Xanthobacter dioxanivorans: one gene and its partner. The protein of the gene in region 1 interacts with the protein of each later gene in a pairwise test. Links are inferred from orthologs where the notes say so. Each region holds a gene or a part of one and is shown in the gene's direction. Other genes may lie near its edges.

What was found.
Region 2: the proteins of EZH22_RS06320 (region 1) and EZH22_RS07835 interact in binary tests that used the Escherichia coli proteins (3 or more experiments, as listed by UniProt). The link is inferred for Xanthobacter dioxanivorans from one-to-one orthologs.

What each region holds. Positions count from the first base shown.
Region 1 is NZ_CP063362.1:1,304,374-1,315,021, reverse strand. The notes cover bases 3,013-5,980. They hold EZH22_RS06320 (transglycosylase domain-containing protein), read left to right. Parts: upstream 3,013-3,393; coding sequence 3,394-5,568; downstream 5,569-5,980. Other genes in these bases: yihA (ribosome biogenesis GTP-binding protein YihA/YsxC), read left to right, coding at 5,664-5,980; EZH22_RS06325 (hypothetical protein), read left to right, coding at 3,013-3,154. In the rest of the region: EZH22_RS06330 ([protein-PII] uridylyltransferase), read right to left, coding at 1-2,475; more of EZH22_RS06325, read left to right, coding at 2,624-3,012; more of yihA, read left to right, coding at 5,981-6,329; EZH22_RS06310 (hypothetical protein), read right to left, coding at 6,611-6,853; EZH22_RS32350 (cold-shock protein), read right to left, coding at 6,911-7,594; EZH22_RS06300 (nitroreductase family protein), read left to right, coding at 8,239-8,715; EZH22_RS06295 (hypothetical protein), read right to left, coding at 8,741-9,007. UniProt on the Escherichia coli protein: Cell wall formation. Synthesis of cross-linked peptidoglycan from the lipid intermediates.
Region 2 is NZ_CP063362.1:1,649,488-1,654,548, reverse strand. What follows is about bases 24-2,968. They hold EZH22_RS07835 (peptidoglycan D,D-transpeptidase FtsI family protein), read left to right. Parts: upstream 24-619; coding sequence 620-2,317; downstream 2,318-2,968. Other genes in these bases: EZH22_RS07830 (UDP-N-acetylmuramoyl-L-alanyl-D-glutamate--2,6-diaminopimelate ligase), read left to right, coding at 2,401-2,968. Also shown: more of EZH22_RS07830, read left to right, coding at 2,969-3,852; EZH22_RS07825 (UDP-N-acetylmuramoylalanyl-D-glutamyl-2,6-diaminopimelate--D-alanyl-D-alanine ligase), read left to right, coding at 3,976-5,061. UniProt on the Escherichia coli protein: Essential cell division protein that catalyzes cross-linking of the peptidoglycan cell wall at the division septum. Required for localization of FtsN.

The sequences.
Region 1 (10,648 bases):
GGGCAGCTTGCGGGCCATCACCTCCGGCAGCCGGACCTCGCCGGTCAGCGCCTGCTCCACCGCCTCCTGGATGCGGCCGGCGCGGCGCAGTTCGTCGTCGTCCCGGTCGAAGGCGCGGCGGATGGCGATGGTGTCGAGGGCAAGGCCGTCGGTGGTGGTGGAGATGTGGGCGTCCACGATGTTCGCCCCCGCCGCCGCGCACGCCCCGGCGATGATCGACAGCAGCTTGGGATGGTCGGGCGCGAGCACGGTGAGGGTGGTGATGCCGCGCCCCGGCTCCAGCGCCGCATGGGTGGCGATGGAGCGACCGGCCTGCTCGGTGGCATCGACGAAGCGGGCGTGGCGCAGCTTGGTGTCGAGGTCCACCCGCAGCCAGTAGGGCGGGTAGTGCCGCGCCACGTAGGTGGCCACCTTCTCGTCGGTCCAGTCGGAAAGCGCGTGGCGGAACTGGCCCTGGGCGGCGGTGACGCGCTTGCCCCGGTCCACTTCCGAGAAGCCGCCGGTGAGGACCGGCTCGGTCTCATAATAAAGCGTGCGCAGCAGCTGGGCCTTCCAGCCGTTCCACGTGCCCGGCCCCACCGCCTTGATATCGGCGGTGGTGATGATGGTGAGCAGCTTCATGCGCTCGAGGTTCTGCACCACCGAGGCGAAGTTCTCGATGGTCTTGCGGTCGGACAGGTCGCGGGACTGGGCCACCTGCGACATGACGAGGTGCTGCTCCACCAGCCAGGCCACCGTCTCGGTCTCCACCGGCGAGAGGCCGAAGCGCGGGCACAGGCGCCGGGCGATGCGGGCGCCGGCCACCGAGTGGTCCTCGGGGCGGCCCTTGGCGATGTCGTGCAGGAGCAGGGCCACATAGAGCAGGTTGCGGTTCTTCACCGTGCCCATGAGGTCGTTGGCGAGGCCGTTCTCCGGATTGACCTTGCGCTCGATCTCCGAGAGCACGCCGATGCAGCGCAAGAGGTGCTCGTCCACCGTATAGTGGTGGTACATGTTGAATTGCATCATGGCCACGACCTTGCCGAACTCCGGCAGGAAGCGGCCGAGCACGCCGGCCTCGTTCATGCGCCGCAGGACCGTCTCAGGCGCGTTCTTCGAGGTGACGATCTCCAGGAACAGGCGGTTCGCCTCGGCATTCTCGCGCACGGCGGCGTCGATCAGCGGCAGCGAGCGGGCGGCCAGCTGCATGGCATCGGGATGGAGCGCGAGGTTGCGCTTGTCCGCCACGTGGAAGATGCGGATGAGGTTGACCGGGTCGCGCCGGAACGCGTCCTCGTCCGCCACGTTCAGGCGGTCATGGTCGAGGATGAAGTCCGTCGTTTCCTTCAGCGTGATGCGGCGCGAGCCGGCACGGAAGCGCTCCACCATGCCCTTGAGGCCGGGAACCGGCTTCTCGTGGCGCTCCTCCAGCGCGGCGGAGAGGATGGCGGTAAGGTCGCCCACATCCTTCGCCACGAGGAAATAGTGCTTCATGAAGCGTTCCACGTCCTTCTGGCCGGGATGCTCCGTGTAGCCGAGGCGCTGGGCCATATCCCGCTGCACGTCGAAGGACAGGCGGTCCTCGGGGCGGCCGGTGAGGAAGTGGAGATGGCAGCGCACCGACCAGAGGAAGTCCTCGCAGCGGGTGAAGAGGCGCGCCTCCTCGCGGGTGAAGACCGCCTTCGCCACCAGCTGGCTGGTGGTCTGCACCCGGTAGACGTACTTGGCGATCCAGAACAGGGTGTGCAGGTCGCGCAGCCCGCCCTTGCCGTCCTTCACATTGGGTTCGACCAGGTAGCGCGACTGGCCGGAGCGGCGCAGGCGCTCTTCCCGCTCCGCCATCTTGGCGGCGACGAACTCGGCCCCGGTGCCTTCCACTACTTCCTTGTCGAAGCGCTTCTCCAGGTCCTCGAACAGGGCTTTCTCGCCCACCAGGTAGCGCGCCTCGAGGATGGAGGTGCGGATGGTGAAGTCCGCCCGCGCCTGGCGCAGGCACTCCTCCACCGAGCGCGTGGCGTGGCCCACCTTCAGCCCGAGATCCCACAGGATATAAAGCATGGCCTCGGCCACGCTCTCGCCCCAGGCGGTCTGCTTGTAGGGCAAGAGGAACAGGATGTCCGTGTCGGACCCTGGCGCCATCATGCCCCGGCCGTATCCGCCCACCGCGGCGACGGCCATGCGCTCCGAGCGGGAGGGGTTGTCCACCGGATAGAGGAAGGTGGCCGCCACCTCATGGGCCGAGGTGATGACCGCGTCCTGCAGGGCGGACAGGCGCATGGCGCAGCAGCGCCCGCAGCCGTCCTCCTTCAACAGGCGCTCAGCTTCGGCGTGGCCCTCCTGGAGGGCCTTCTTGAGGCGGAGCACGACCGCGTTGCGCAGGTCGATGTCACGTCCCTTGTGGGCGGCGCCGATCTCTCGGATCTCCGCCTTGAGCATCAAGCCTTCGAAGGGTTCGCCGATGACGCGGTGGGCTCTGGGGGTACGGATGGTGGACATGCTCGGCGATCTGCAAGGCCCGCGAGGAAAAGGCAGTCTTCCCCTTTACCGCAATCATCCGCTGGCCGCGAGCGGCGTGTTGCGGCTGCGCTCATCAAAGCGCCCATCTTCGGAGGGAGGATGCGTACCTGACGCAAGGAGATGCATCATGCGAGGATGGACGAGGGGGAGGGTGCCGGCGGTCCTCGTCATGGCCGGGTTGACTGTCGCCGGCTTGACTGTCGCCGGCTTGGCCGTGGGCACGCAGGCCGCGCAGGCGCAGACAGCGGCCCAGACCCGGCAGTCACCGGCCCAGACCCGGCCGAGCGCGCGCCCGACGCCGAAGCCCACCCAGCCCGCCCGCACGTCGCCGACCACGCGGTCCCGGTCCACGTCCCCGCTGCGTCCGGACCCGACGCCGGATCCGCGGCCGAACCCCTACCCGAAGCCGCAGCCGACGCGGCCGACGACGCAGGCCCCCCGCATGGCCCCGCCGCCCGACGACCCGTCGCCGGTGGTGCTCCAGCCGTCCCAGCGTGCGTGGGGGCCCGGCGGGCCAGTGGCGGCCGGCGCGGCCCTCGGCTCACTGCAGCCGGGACTTGCCACCTCCGTGGCGGGTCCGGCTCCGGCCAACGGCATGTGCTGGTATTACAAGACCCCTGACCGCCGGGTCGGCTTCTGGGACAAGTGCACGCCGTAGCGGCGGCACGCCGTGGGATCGCTGGCGTCCCGGCTTGACCCCCGCCGGGGCCGGCTTTGCGGGCCTTCCTTAACCGCTCCTTATGGCCGCCGACCTTACCTTTCGCCATCGCGGCCGCCGGGAAGGCGTCTGCGGCACGCGCTGCGCTTCCGCCCCAATTCCATGGTGGAAGGGGCGGGAATCGATCGATTGGTGAGCGACGGGTCTTGCGGATGGTGGCACGCGGACGAGGCGAGGGCATGAGGCGGGAACCGGTGCTGGAGCGCCAGGAATCCCTGTTCGACATCCGCCTCGATGCGCGCGACCGCTCGGGTGGCGCCCCGCCTCCGGCGGACCCGCCGCGCCGCGTCCGCGCCGCGAAGAAGGCCGAGCCACCGCCGGAGCCGCCGGCGCCCCGCCGCGGCCGCGCCGAGCCGCCCGCCCGCCCGCGGCGCAGGCGGCGGGGGCCGTTCCTGTTCCGCCTCGTCAAATGGGGCTTCATCCTCGGCCTGTGGGGCGTCCTGGCCCTCGCCGGCGTCATCGCCTACGAGGCGTCGAAGCTGCCGCCCATGCAGACGCTGATGATCCCCAAGCGTCCGCCCACCGTCACCGTGCTGGCCGCCGACGGCAAGGCGCTGGCGACGCGCGGCGACATGGGCGGTGTCGCGGTGCCCATCCGCGAGCTGCCGCCCTATCTGCCGAAGGCGTTCGTCGCCATCGAGGACCAGCGCTTCTACAGTCATTTCGGCCTCGATCCGGAGGGCCTGGCGCGGGCGCTGGTCACCAATCTCACCTCGCGGCGCCTGCGGCAGGGCGGCTCGACGCTGACCCAGCAGCTGGCCAAGAACCTGTTCCTCACCCAGGAGCGCACCGCCTCGCGCAAGGTGCAGGAGCTGGTGCTGGCCCTGTGGCTGGAGCACAAGTTCACCAAGGACGAGATCCTCGACCTCTATCTCAACCGCGTCTATTTCGGCGCCGGCGCCTACGGGGTGGAGGCGGCGGCCCAGCGCTATTTCGGCAAATCGGCCCGGCAGGTGAGCCTCGCCGAGGCGGCCATGCTCGCCGGGCTGGTCAATTCCCCCTCCCGCCTTGCCCCCACGCGCAACCTCAGGGGGGCGCAGCAGCGCGCCGCTTTGGTCCTCTCCGCCATGCGCCAGCAGGCGATGATCTCGCAGGACATGGCCGGCGCCGCCCTCGCCCGTCCGGCGCAGCTGTCGCGCGCCGGCATGCCGGATTCGTCCGGCTACGTGGCCGATTGGGTGATGGACCAGATGGATTCCTTCGTCGGCGAACTGCCCGGCGACGTCACTGTGCGCACCACGGTGGAGCCCGCCCTGCAGCAGGCGGCCGAGCGCGCGCTCGAGGACACCCTGGCGAAATCCGGCGCCAAGTACGGCGTCGGGCAGGGCGCGCTGGTGATGCTCGACACGGACGGCGCGGTGAAGGCGCTCATCGGCGGCCGCTCCTATGCGGACAGCCAGTACAACCGGGCGGTCACGGCGCGGCGCCAGCCGGGCTCCGCCTTCAAGCCCTTCATCTACCTGACTGCGCTGGAGCACGGCCTGACCCCGGACACCGTGCGCGAGGACGCGCCGGTCCAGCTCAAGGGCTGGCGGCCTGAGAATTCCACCCACGACTATCGCGGTCCGGTGACGCTGACCACCGCCCTCGCGCTCTCGCTCAACACCGTCTCGGTCCGCCTGACCCTGGAGGTCGGCCCCAAGGCGGTGGTGGCGACGGCGAAGCGCCTCGGCATCGCCTCGGCGCTCGATCCCAACCCCTCCATCGCCCTCGGCACGTCCGAGGTGTCGGTGCTGGAGCTGGCATCCGCTTATACCCCCTTCGCCAATGGCGGCATCGGCGTGGTGCCCCATGTGATCGACACGGTGAAGTCGGCGGACGGCAAGACCCTCTACCAGCGCGCCGGCGCCGGGCCCGGCCGCGTCATGGATCCCGCCTATGCGGCCATGATGAACCAGATGATGACCCAGACCCTCGCCATCGGCACCGCCCGCCGCGCCGACCTGCCGGGCTGGCAGGCGGCGGGCAAGACGGGCACCTCGCAGGATTATCGCGACGCCTGGTTCGTCGGCTACACGGCGCGCTACGTGACGGCGGTGTGGCTCGGCAACGACGATTCCTCGCCCACCAAGAAGGCATCCGGCGCCAACCTGCCGGTGGAGATCTGGAGCCGGGTGATGAAGACGGCGCACCAGAATGTGCCGGTCGCCGAATTGCCCGGAGGCCTGCGCACGGCCGGTTTCGGCGGCATCGGCTATGGCCAGCCGGGTGGCAGCTTCCTGCCGCCCGAGAGCGTGCCGGACGACCGGCCGCCGGCCGTGGTGGGGGAAGCGCCCGCGCCCCGGCAGGAGGAGCCCATGACCCTCGACCGCTGGTTCGTGCAGACCTTCCTGGGAGGCGGCCAGCGGCGATGAAGGGGATCTGCCGTCGCACCGAACGGCTCAGCCCGGCTGACCCTTGCCGGGCCGCGCGCCTTGCGTCGGTGGCCCGGCTCTAGGATAAGGCTGGGATGACCAGCCCCGTTTCCGACGTCGCGCCCGACGCTCCCGATCCCTTCCTCGAAACCGGCCGGCTGCTGTTCGCCGGCGATTGGCAGTTCGTCACGGCGGCGCCCACCATCGAGGTGCTGCCGCCCATGCAGGGGATGGAGATCGCCCTGGCCGGCCGCTCCAACGTCGGCAAGTCCTCGCTGGTCAATGCGCTGACCGGCCGCAAGGCGCTGGCGCGCACCTCGGTGACCCCCGGTCGGACGCAGGAGCTCATCTTCTTTCGGGTCGGCCCCGAACTGTCCCTCGTCGACATGCCGGGCTACGGCTTCGCCAAGGCGCCGAAGGAGAAGGTGGACGCCTGGACGCGGACCATCAAGGCGTATCTGCGGGGCCGGGTGAATCTGGCGCGGGTGTTCGTGCTCATCGATTCCCGCCATGGCATCAAGCCGGTGGACGAGGAGATCCTGGACCTGCTCGACAAGGCCGCGGTCTCCTACGCCATCATCCTCACCAAGATCGATCAGGTGAAGCCGACCGCCCTGCCGGGCGTGATCGCCGGGGTCGAGGACAAGATCCGCCGCAGGCCCGCGGCCTATCCGGTGGTCTATCCCACATCAAGCGAGAGCGGGGCCGGCTTTCCCGAGCTTCGGGCCGCGGTGGCGCGGCTCCTGGCCGAGCAGGGCTGAAGCGGCCGGTCGTCACGAAGCTCCCGATGGGCCGGGGGCGGAGGGGCCATTGCGCCGGGGTGGGGAAAGCGGCCCGGGGCGCCGGCGGAACGGCTTGCGGGTGCATGACGCCGCGCCGAATTCAGGGCGTTTCCGTCAGCCGTCGGGGCGCGGCAATGCCCGCGCCAAGGGGGCGGCGACGCTTGATCGGCGGTGTTAGAATAGTCCGTCGGCGGCCCGCCGTCTCAGGCGGACGTGTCGGCGAGCGAAAACAGGCGCGCGCGATTTCGGCGCGCCTGATCTCAGCGCCGGTCGCTTTCTTCCTGGAGGAGGGCCTCGGTGGCGGCGATGGCGCCTTCGAGGTCGGAAAGCTTGCGCAGCGTGCCATCGGAAGGAAGAGTGGTGCTCTTCGCTGCGGTCAGGAGCAGGTCACGCTGAGCCGACTTGAGACGTTCGAGAAGGCTCGAAAGGTCGGCCTCTGCCTGTTGCGCCATTTTATTATTCAACTCCACAAATGCAGAAAACAGGCGCAGCCTGCGAGCCACGCCCGTTTGCTTGTTCAGCGCCTGCCGCCCGAAATCACGGGCGACAGGCGGAAGAATTCAGTCGGCGAGTTCGATGCCGCGGGCTTCGGGGCCCTTGGGACCCTGACCCACCTGCACCACCACGCGCTGGCCCTCGGCCAGATCGGTGAGGCCGGACCGGGAGATGACGGTGACATGCACGAACACGTCCTTGCCGCCGCCTTCCACCGCGATGAAGCCGAAACCCTTGTCGGGGTTGTACCACTTCACCGTGCCGACGCGCTCCTCGGTGGGGCCGGTCGCCGCACGCGGGCCGGCGCCCGCGGAACGGGGCGCGCCGCCGCCGAAGCCACCGCCGCCAGCACCGGCGCCGAAGCTGGTGCGGCGCGGGGGAGCGGCTTCCGCCGTGGAGGTATCGACCTCAAGCACTTCGGTGACCTGACGGCCTTTCTGGCCCTGGCCGACACGCACCGAAAGCTTGGATCCGGGAGGCACGCTCTCCTGGCCGGCGGCTTCGAGGGCGCGGGCATGGAGGAAGACGTCGCCCGAGCCATCGGCGAGCTCGACGAAGCCGAAGCCCTTCTCGGGGTTGAACCACTTCACCGTGGCGTCGATGGGCGGGCCCGACGGCATGGGGGCACTGAAGCTGCTGCTCGGCGATGAAAACGGACGGTCCCCTCCGAAGCCGCGGTCACGCGGCGGCGCAAAGTCGTCGTCAAAGCCACGGCGGCGCGGCTCTCGGAAGTCTCGGTTACGGCTCATGTGTATTTCCGTTGAGGTCAGTCGCCAATTTTGGCTTAGGGCCATCCACCACTGCCAGATGAAGATGCGTTCTTCGTGCCAATTTAAGATGCACGCACAGGGCGTCTTGAGTTCCGCCTTCGCACAACGCTCGATCCAGCCACCCGCGTCTCGCCTCGTAGCCTAATGGACAAGGTCGGAATTTCGTGCCCATGCGCATGGGCCCACGCCTCCAACCAGCAAACAGACTATCACATCTGCTTGGCTTTGGTACATGAATGTTGAATGACCGGAGCGGGCCGTGCACCGCCGCCGTGGCCGGGGACAAGTGCCTACCGCTGCGGCGAAAAGGCTCAGTTGCACCGCCGCGCCGGTGCGCCGCGGCATATCGGAAGAACTCCAATTTTTATTTCGCCGGTATCCATCTATTCATGTCGGCATGCAACGCGTGGGGGCCCGGAAGCGCCCCGCCCTTGAGGAAGCCGCGATGACCCACCCTGACGAGCGCACCCGCCATCATGCGGCAGCGGACGCGCCGCCCTTCGAGGGGTCACCCCTCGACCTGCCGCCGTCGCAGGAGGCGCTGGCGCTGATGGAGGCGCGCCGTTCCCTGCCGCTGCGGGCCCTCGTGGCGCCAGGCCCCACCGTCGACGAGCTCCGACCGCATGTTGGCCATCGCCACCCGGGTGCCCGATCACGGCCGCCTCGTGCCGTGGCGCTTCATCGTTCTGGAAGGCGAGGGCAGGGCGGTGGCCGGGGATCGGCTCGACGCCCTGTATGCCACCCAAAATCCCGGCCTGGCGCCGGACAAGGCGCATATGTGGCGCGACTATCTGCTGCGCGCGCCGGTGACCGTGGTGGCGGTGAGCCGGCCGGATCCGGCGGCGAAGGTGCCGGTGTTCAACCAGGTGCTGTCGGCGGGGGCGGCCTGCATGAACCTCGTGCTGGCGGCCACCGCCCTCGGCTATTCCGCGCTGTGGCTGCTGAAATGGCCGGGCCGGGATCCCGATGCGGCGGCGCTGCTCGGCGTGGCGCCGCACGAGACGGTAGCCGGCTTCCTCCACATCGGACGCCCGGCGGCGCGGGCGCCGGACCGCCCGCGGCCGCGCCTCGACGAGGTGGTGACGCGCTTTAAGCCCTGAACGCTCCGCCGATCTCGAAGCGGGGTCAGTGCGTCAGCTGCATTTCCACGCGATAGGCGCGACGGAAGTAGATCGCCGAGACATACAGCGCGGCGAGGCCGAACAGCGCCATGAGGGCATATTCGCCGATGTCGCCGAGGTTGGCGAGGCCGGCGAGCGCCCAACCGGCGGCGACGGCGGTGGCGAAGGCTTCGGTGGCGATGAGGGCCGTCGCGCTCAAGACCGTCAGCGCATGGCGCCCCTTGCCCCTCGTCCCGGCACCCTTCGCCCCCGTCTTGTCCGAACCCGCCATCTTTCGTCTCCCGCACGGCGTCAGGAACAGCCTGCCGTCCGCCCCAGCGCGCTTTTGCGTTCCAGTGAAACGCAAGACGCGCTAGATGATTGGTTTAACGCATTTTCTTCACGCGAACCGCAACCCGCTTCGCTCGAAAACGCCCGATATGGGCGGCGAAACTGCGACGGGCGCGGCCCGGGGTCAAGTGCGACCCCCTCGGCCGTGGCCCGCACCGCGACCCTTGCCCGCCGGACCGAGGACGATCATGCAGCCAGCCCACGCCTTCGAAAGCACCCATGCGACGCGCGGTGTCGTCGCCGCCCCGCACCAGCTCGCGGCGGAGGTCGGGCGCGATGTGCTTGCGGAAGGCGGAAACGCCATCGAGGCCATGGTGGCCGCCGCGGCCGCCATCGCGGTGGTCTATCCGCACATGAACCATCTGGGTGGCGACGGCTTCTGGCTCATTCGCGAACCGACGGGGCGGGTGCGCTACATCGAGGCCTGCGGCTTCGCCGGCGCCCATGCGAGCATCTCCCATTACCGCGACATGGGCCTGGAGGCGGTGCCCACGCGCGGCCCCCTGGCCGCCTTGACGGTACCGGGAGCGGTGGGCGGCTGGCGCCTCGCCCTCGAGGCCGCCCAGGCGCTGGGGGGGCACATGAGCCTGCCGCGCCTGCTCGAGCCCGCCGTCCGCTTCGCCCGCGAGGGGGTTGCGGTTTCCGCCTCGCAGGCCAGGCTTACCGCGGAGAAGAAGGCAGAGCTGGAGCATGTGCCGGGCTTCGCCGCCGCCTTCCTGCCGGGCGGCGCGGTGCCGGCGGTGGGGGCGCTCCAGCGCCAGGCGCGCCTTGGCGACACCCTCGACCACCTGGCCCGCGCCGGCCTCGGCGATTTCTATCGCGGCGACGTGGGGCGCGAAATGGCCGCCGATCTCGATGGCATCGGCAGCCCGGTCACCCGGACCGACTTCGAGACCTACCAGCCGGTGGCGCGGGCGCCTTTGGCGGTGAAGCTGCCTCGGGCGCAGCTGTTCAATGCGCCGCCGCCGACCCAAGGCCTCGCCTCGCTGCTCATCCTCGCGCAGTTCGCGCGGCTCGGGGTCACCGAAGCCGAGGGTTTTGCGCATGTGCACGGCCTGGTGGAGGCGACGAAGCGCGCCTTCATGGTGCGCGACCGCGTGGTGTGCGACTTCGACCACCTGACGGAGGACCCCGGCGCCCTGCTTGCGCCGGCCGCCGTCGACACGCTCGCCTCCGGCATCGACATGCGCCGGGCGCTGCCGTGGCCGCAGGGCCGGGGGGGGGCGACACGGTTTGGCTCGGCGCGGCCGATGCGTCCGGGGTCGTCGTCTCTTACATCCAGTCGATCTTCTTCGAGTTCGGCTCCGGCTGCGTGCTGGGCGGGACCGGGGTGCTGATGCAGAACCGCGGCGCCAGCTTTTCGCTGGATCCCAAGGCGCGGAACCCGCTGCGACCCGGCCGCAAGCCCTTCCACACCCTCAATCCCGCCATGGCGGTCTTTCCCGACGGGCGGGTCTTGGCCTACGGCACCATGGGCGGGGAGGGTCAGCCCCAGACCCAGGCGGCGGTCTTCAGCCGCTACGGCCTGTTCGGCGTGCCGCTGGCCGAGGCCATCGCCCGGCCCCGCTGGCTGCTGGGGCGG
Region 2 (5,061 bases), 340 kb from region 1 along the record:
CAGCCTCGACGACCTGCCCGAGAAGCCGGGCGGCAACTCGGACGGCATCGGCGGCATGATCGAGGCCCTGGTGGACGCCCCGCTCGTCACCTCCTCCACCGGCAAGCCGGCAGCCTCGCCGACCGCGCCCACCAGCTCGGGGGCGCCACCGTGCCCGCGACCTCCGCGCTCAGGCCCGCCACCCCGCCGAAGCCGTCCGCGAGCGCGGCGGCGGCACCCCGGCCGCAGGCGCCGCGTCCCGCGCCGGTGGTCCAGCCGGCCCCCGCCGCTCCGCCCGCCGCGGCCCCGGCGCCCCAGCCCGAATCCACCAATCCCCTGGAGCGTCTGCTGCCCCCCGGCTTCCTGTCCGGTTTCCGCTGACGAGGTCGCCATGGTCGAGAAGACATCCCTTTCCGCCCGTCTCTCCGGCTTCGCCGCGCGGGCCGCCACCGCCGCCGGCCCCGTGGTCGCGCGCCTCGACGCCATGTCCGCCGATCTGCTCGCCGCCGGCGGGCGTTCCATCGCGTCGGGCAGCCGCGCCACCGCGAGCGGCCTCGGCCGCACCCTCCTCTTCGCCGGGCGCGTCGCGCAGGCGATCACCGTCCTGGCGGCCCGAGCCGCATATCGCGGCTGCCGGCACATGGTGCGCGGCCTGCTCGGCATCGGCCGCGGCGACGCCGAGACGGTGGCGCGCGGGCGAATCAAGCTGATCATGGCGGCCTTCTGCGCCGTGTTCGTCGCCATCGGCGCGCAGCTCGCCCACCTCGCCTTCACCTCCGACCCCGGCGCAACGCGCGGGCGTGGCTCGGACGCGGTGTCCTCCGCCCGCCCGGACGTGATCGACCGCAACGGCGACATCGTCGCCATCGACGTGAAGTCGCCATCCTTGTTCGCCGAGCCCAAGCGCCTCATCGATCCCGACGAGGCGCTGGAGGGCCTGCTCAAGGTGCTGCCCGACCTGAACGTGGCCGAGGCGCGCGCCCGGCTGAACTCCGGCAAGGGCTTCGCCTGGCTCAAGCGCGAGATCACCCCGTCCCAGATGCGCGCCATCCACCGGCTCGGCATCCCCGGCATCGGCTTCCTGAAGGAGAACCGCCGCATCTACCCGGACGGGCCCATCCTCTCCCACGTCATCGGCGGCGTGAACGTGGACAACCAGGGGATTTCCGGCCTCGAGAAATGGATCGACGGGCGCGGCCTCGCCGAGCTCCACCTCGCCGGCTTCGCCACCGACCTCCAGCAGGCGCCGGTCCAGCTGTCCATGGACATGCGCGTGCAGCACGCGGTGCGCGACGAGCTGCTGCGGGCCAAGAACAAGTTCTCCGCCCTCCACGCCATGGCCGTGGTGACGGAGGTGAACACCGGCGAGATCGTCTCCATGGTCTCGCTCCCGGACTTCGACCCCAACGTGTCCGGAAACCCCACCGACGACGCCTATCTCAACCGCCTCACCACCGGCGTCTACGAGATGGGCTCCACCTTCAAGGCCCTGTCCTTCGCCATGGCGCTGGATTCCGGCAAGATCGGCCTCAGCTCCTCGTTCGACGCCCGCGGCGCGCTGCATTTCGGCCGCTTCAAGATTTCCGACTACCACGCGGAGAACCGGGTGCTGACGGTGCCGGAGATCTTCCTCGTCTCGTCCAACGTGGGCACGGCGAAGATGGTGCTCTCGCTCGGCGTGGAGGCGCACAAGCAGTTCCTCAAGAAGATGGGCCAGCTCGACCGGCTGCGCACCGAGCTGCCGGAAAGCTCCGAGCCCATCGTGCCTAAGCGCTGGGGCGAGCTGAACTCCGCCACCATCGCCTTCGGCCACGGCCTCTCCGTCGCCCCGCTGCAGGCGGTGATGGCGGTGAACTCCATGATGAACGGCGGCTTCCTCATCCCGCCCACCTTCTTGAAGCGCAGCCCGGAGGAGGCGCAGAAGGTGGCGGTGCGGGTGCTGAAGCCGGAGACCTCGGACAAGATGCGCTACATCATGCGCCTCAATGCCGAGAAGGGCACCGCCACCAAGGCGGAGGTTCCCGGCTATATGGTCGGCGGCAAGACCGGCACCGCCGAGAAGGTGGTGAACGGGCGCTACGCCAAGAACAAGCTCCTGACCTCCTTCACCGCGGTGTTCCCCATGGACAGGCCGCGCTACCTCGTCCTGGTCATGCTGGACGAGCCGAAGGCCACGTCGGAAACCTACGGCTTCGCCACGTCCGGCTGGAACGCGGCGCCCACGGCCGGCAAGATCGTCGAGCGCATCGCCCCCTTGCTCAACATCGCCCCCCGGCAGAACCTGCCCACGGCCGAGCAGATGCTGCGCATGCCGCTGAAGGTGGCCGACCGGCACTGAGGGGCTCAACTTGATACCGCCGCCGCCAGGGACTGACGACGGCGGCGTGACAACCGGCGCGGGTGGATGCCAAAAGAGGTCCGATGACCAATCTTCCTCTTGGACAGCTTCTCGACGGCCACGCCCGCATCATGACCGAAGGCGCGGGCGCCGATCCCGTCTTCGGCCTCTCCGCGGACAGCCGCCGGATCACGCCCGGCGACCTCTTCGTGGCGGTTCCCGGCACCCATGCCGACGGCACCCGCTTCATCGCCGACGCGGTGGCCCGCGGCGCATCGGCGGTGCTCATGGAGCCTGCCGCCCCCCGGCCCGCTCTGCCGCCGCAGGTGGCGCTCGCGTTCTCCCTTGATGCGCGGCGCTCCCTGGCTCTAGCGGCGGCGCGCCTTCATCCGCGCCAGCCGGCCACCGTCGCCGCCGTGACCGGCACCGCCGGCAAGACCTCCGTCGCGGTCTTCCTGCGGCAGATCTGGGAGCGGCTCGGGCACAAGGCGGCGTATCTCGGCACCATCGGCCTCGTGGCGCCGGATGGCGCCGCCTATGGTAGCCTCACCACGCCCGACCCGTTGGAACTGCACGCCACCCTCGACCGGCTGGCCGGGGAAGGCGTCACCCACATGGCGCTGGAGGCCTCCTCCCACGGGCTCGACCAGAAGCGCCTCGACGGGGTGCGCATCGTCGCCGGCGGCTTCACCAATCTCGGCCGCGACCATCTCGACTACCATCCCACCATGGATGCCTACTTCCGGGCCAAGCTGCGGCTGTTCACCGAAGTGATGCCGGACCATGGCACCGCGGTGGCGGTCACCGCCGCCCCGTTCGCCGCCACCGCCCTCGCCTGGGCGGAAACACGGGGCCTGAGCCTGCTGCCCATCGGCGAGGGAGCGGGGCTCGACATCTTCGGCGTCACCGGCGCGGGCGCCGGACAGAAGGTGATGTTCGCCGACGGCACCAGCGCCGTGGTGCCGCTGGTGGGCCGCTTCCAGCTCGACAACGCCCTGCTCGCGGCGGGCCTTGCCATCGCCTGCGGGGCCGAGCGGGCGCCGGTGCTCGCGGCGCTTGCCACCCTCAAGGGCGTGCCCGGGCGACTCGAGCGCATCGGCGAGGACCCGCGCCGGCTGGTCTTCGTGGACTACGCCCACAAGCCCGAGGCCCTCGCCACCGTGCTCAACACCCTGCGTGCGTCCGTGCCGGGCCGTCTGGTGGTGGCCTTCGGATGCGGCGGCGACCGGGACAAGGGCAAGCGGCCGATCATGGGCGCCATCGCCGGCGCCAAGGCGGATGTGGTCATCGTCACCGACGACAATCCCCGCAGCGAGGACCCCGCCGGCATCCGCGCCGAGATCCTCGCCGGGGCCCCCGGGGCGCGGGAGATCGGCGACCGGGCGGAAGCCATCCGGGCGGGCGTGGCCATGCTCCAGCCGGGGGATGTATTGCTTGTTGCCGGCAAGGGTCACGAAACCGGCCAAATCATCGGCGACCGGACATATCCGTTCTCGGATGCGGCGGAAGTTCTCGCCGCCCTCGAGGCAGGCTGACCGGTCGGGTTGCATCAACCGGAGCGGTCGGTCCGTCTTTCAACCTGGAGTCAAGGAGCCCCGCGTTCTCCGATCGGCTTGCCCAGCGAGACGATCGGCGCGTGCTCCGGAGGAGGTAGCGGCATGAGCTTGAGCGGTCGGATCCTCCACACCGTCGCAGAGATGGCGGCGGCGATGGGCGCGGAGGTGCGCGGCACACCCGCCGACGCCACCGGCATCTCCATCGACAGCCGGACGCTCGCGCCGGGCGACGCCTTCTTCGCCATCGCCGGCGAGAACAGCGACGGCCATGCCTATGTGGCGAAGGCGCTGGCCGCCGGCGCCGCGCTGGCGGTGGTGTCGCGCGAGAAGGCCGGCGCATTGCCCGAGGACGACTTGCCCGAGGACGCCCCGCTCCTGGTGGTGGATGATGTGCTCGCCGGCCTCGCCGACCTTGCCCGCGCCAGCCGGGCGCGCACCTCCGCGCAGATCGTGGCCGTCACCGGATCGGTGGGCAAGACCACCACCAAGGAGGCCCTGCGCATCGCCCTCGGCGCCGATGGCGAAACCCACGCCTCCGCCGCCTCCTACAACAATCACTGGGGCGTGCCGCTCTCCCTCGCCCGGCTGCCGCGCGAGGCGCGCTACGGCGTGTTCGAGATCGGCATGAACCATCCCGGCGAGATCACCCCGCTGGTCCGGCTGGTGCGCCCGCACGTGGCCATCGTCACCACCGTCGAGCCGGTGCACATCGCCCAGTTCTCCTCCATCGAGGAGATCGCCGACGCCAAGGCGGAGATCTTCGACGGCATGGAGGACGGCGGCGCGGCGGTGCTCAACCTCGACAATCCGCTGTTCCCCCGCCTGAAGGCGGCGGCACAGGCCCGCGGCATCGAACGCATCGTCACCTTCGGCTCCGCCGAGGCGGCGGACGTGCGGCTGAAGGATGTGGCGCTGCAGTCCTACTGCTCGGTGGGGGTGGCCGACGTGATGGGCACCCCGGTGACCTTCAAGGTGGGCATGCCCGGCCGGCACATCGTGCAGAACATGCTGGCGGTGCTCGCCGCGGCCAAGCTCGTGGGCGCCGATCTGGCGCTGGCCGCCCTGGCCTTGTCGCGGCTGAAGCCGCCGCCGGGGCGCGGGGTGCCGATCCGGCTGCAGGTGAAGGGCGGACCGGCGACGCTGCTGGACGAGAGCTACAACGCCAACCCCGCCTCCATGCGCGCCGCC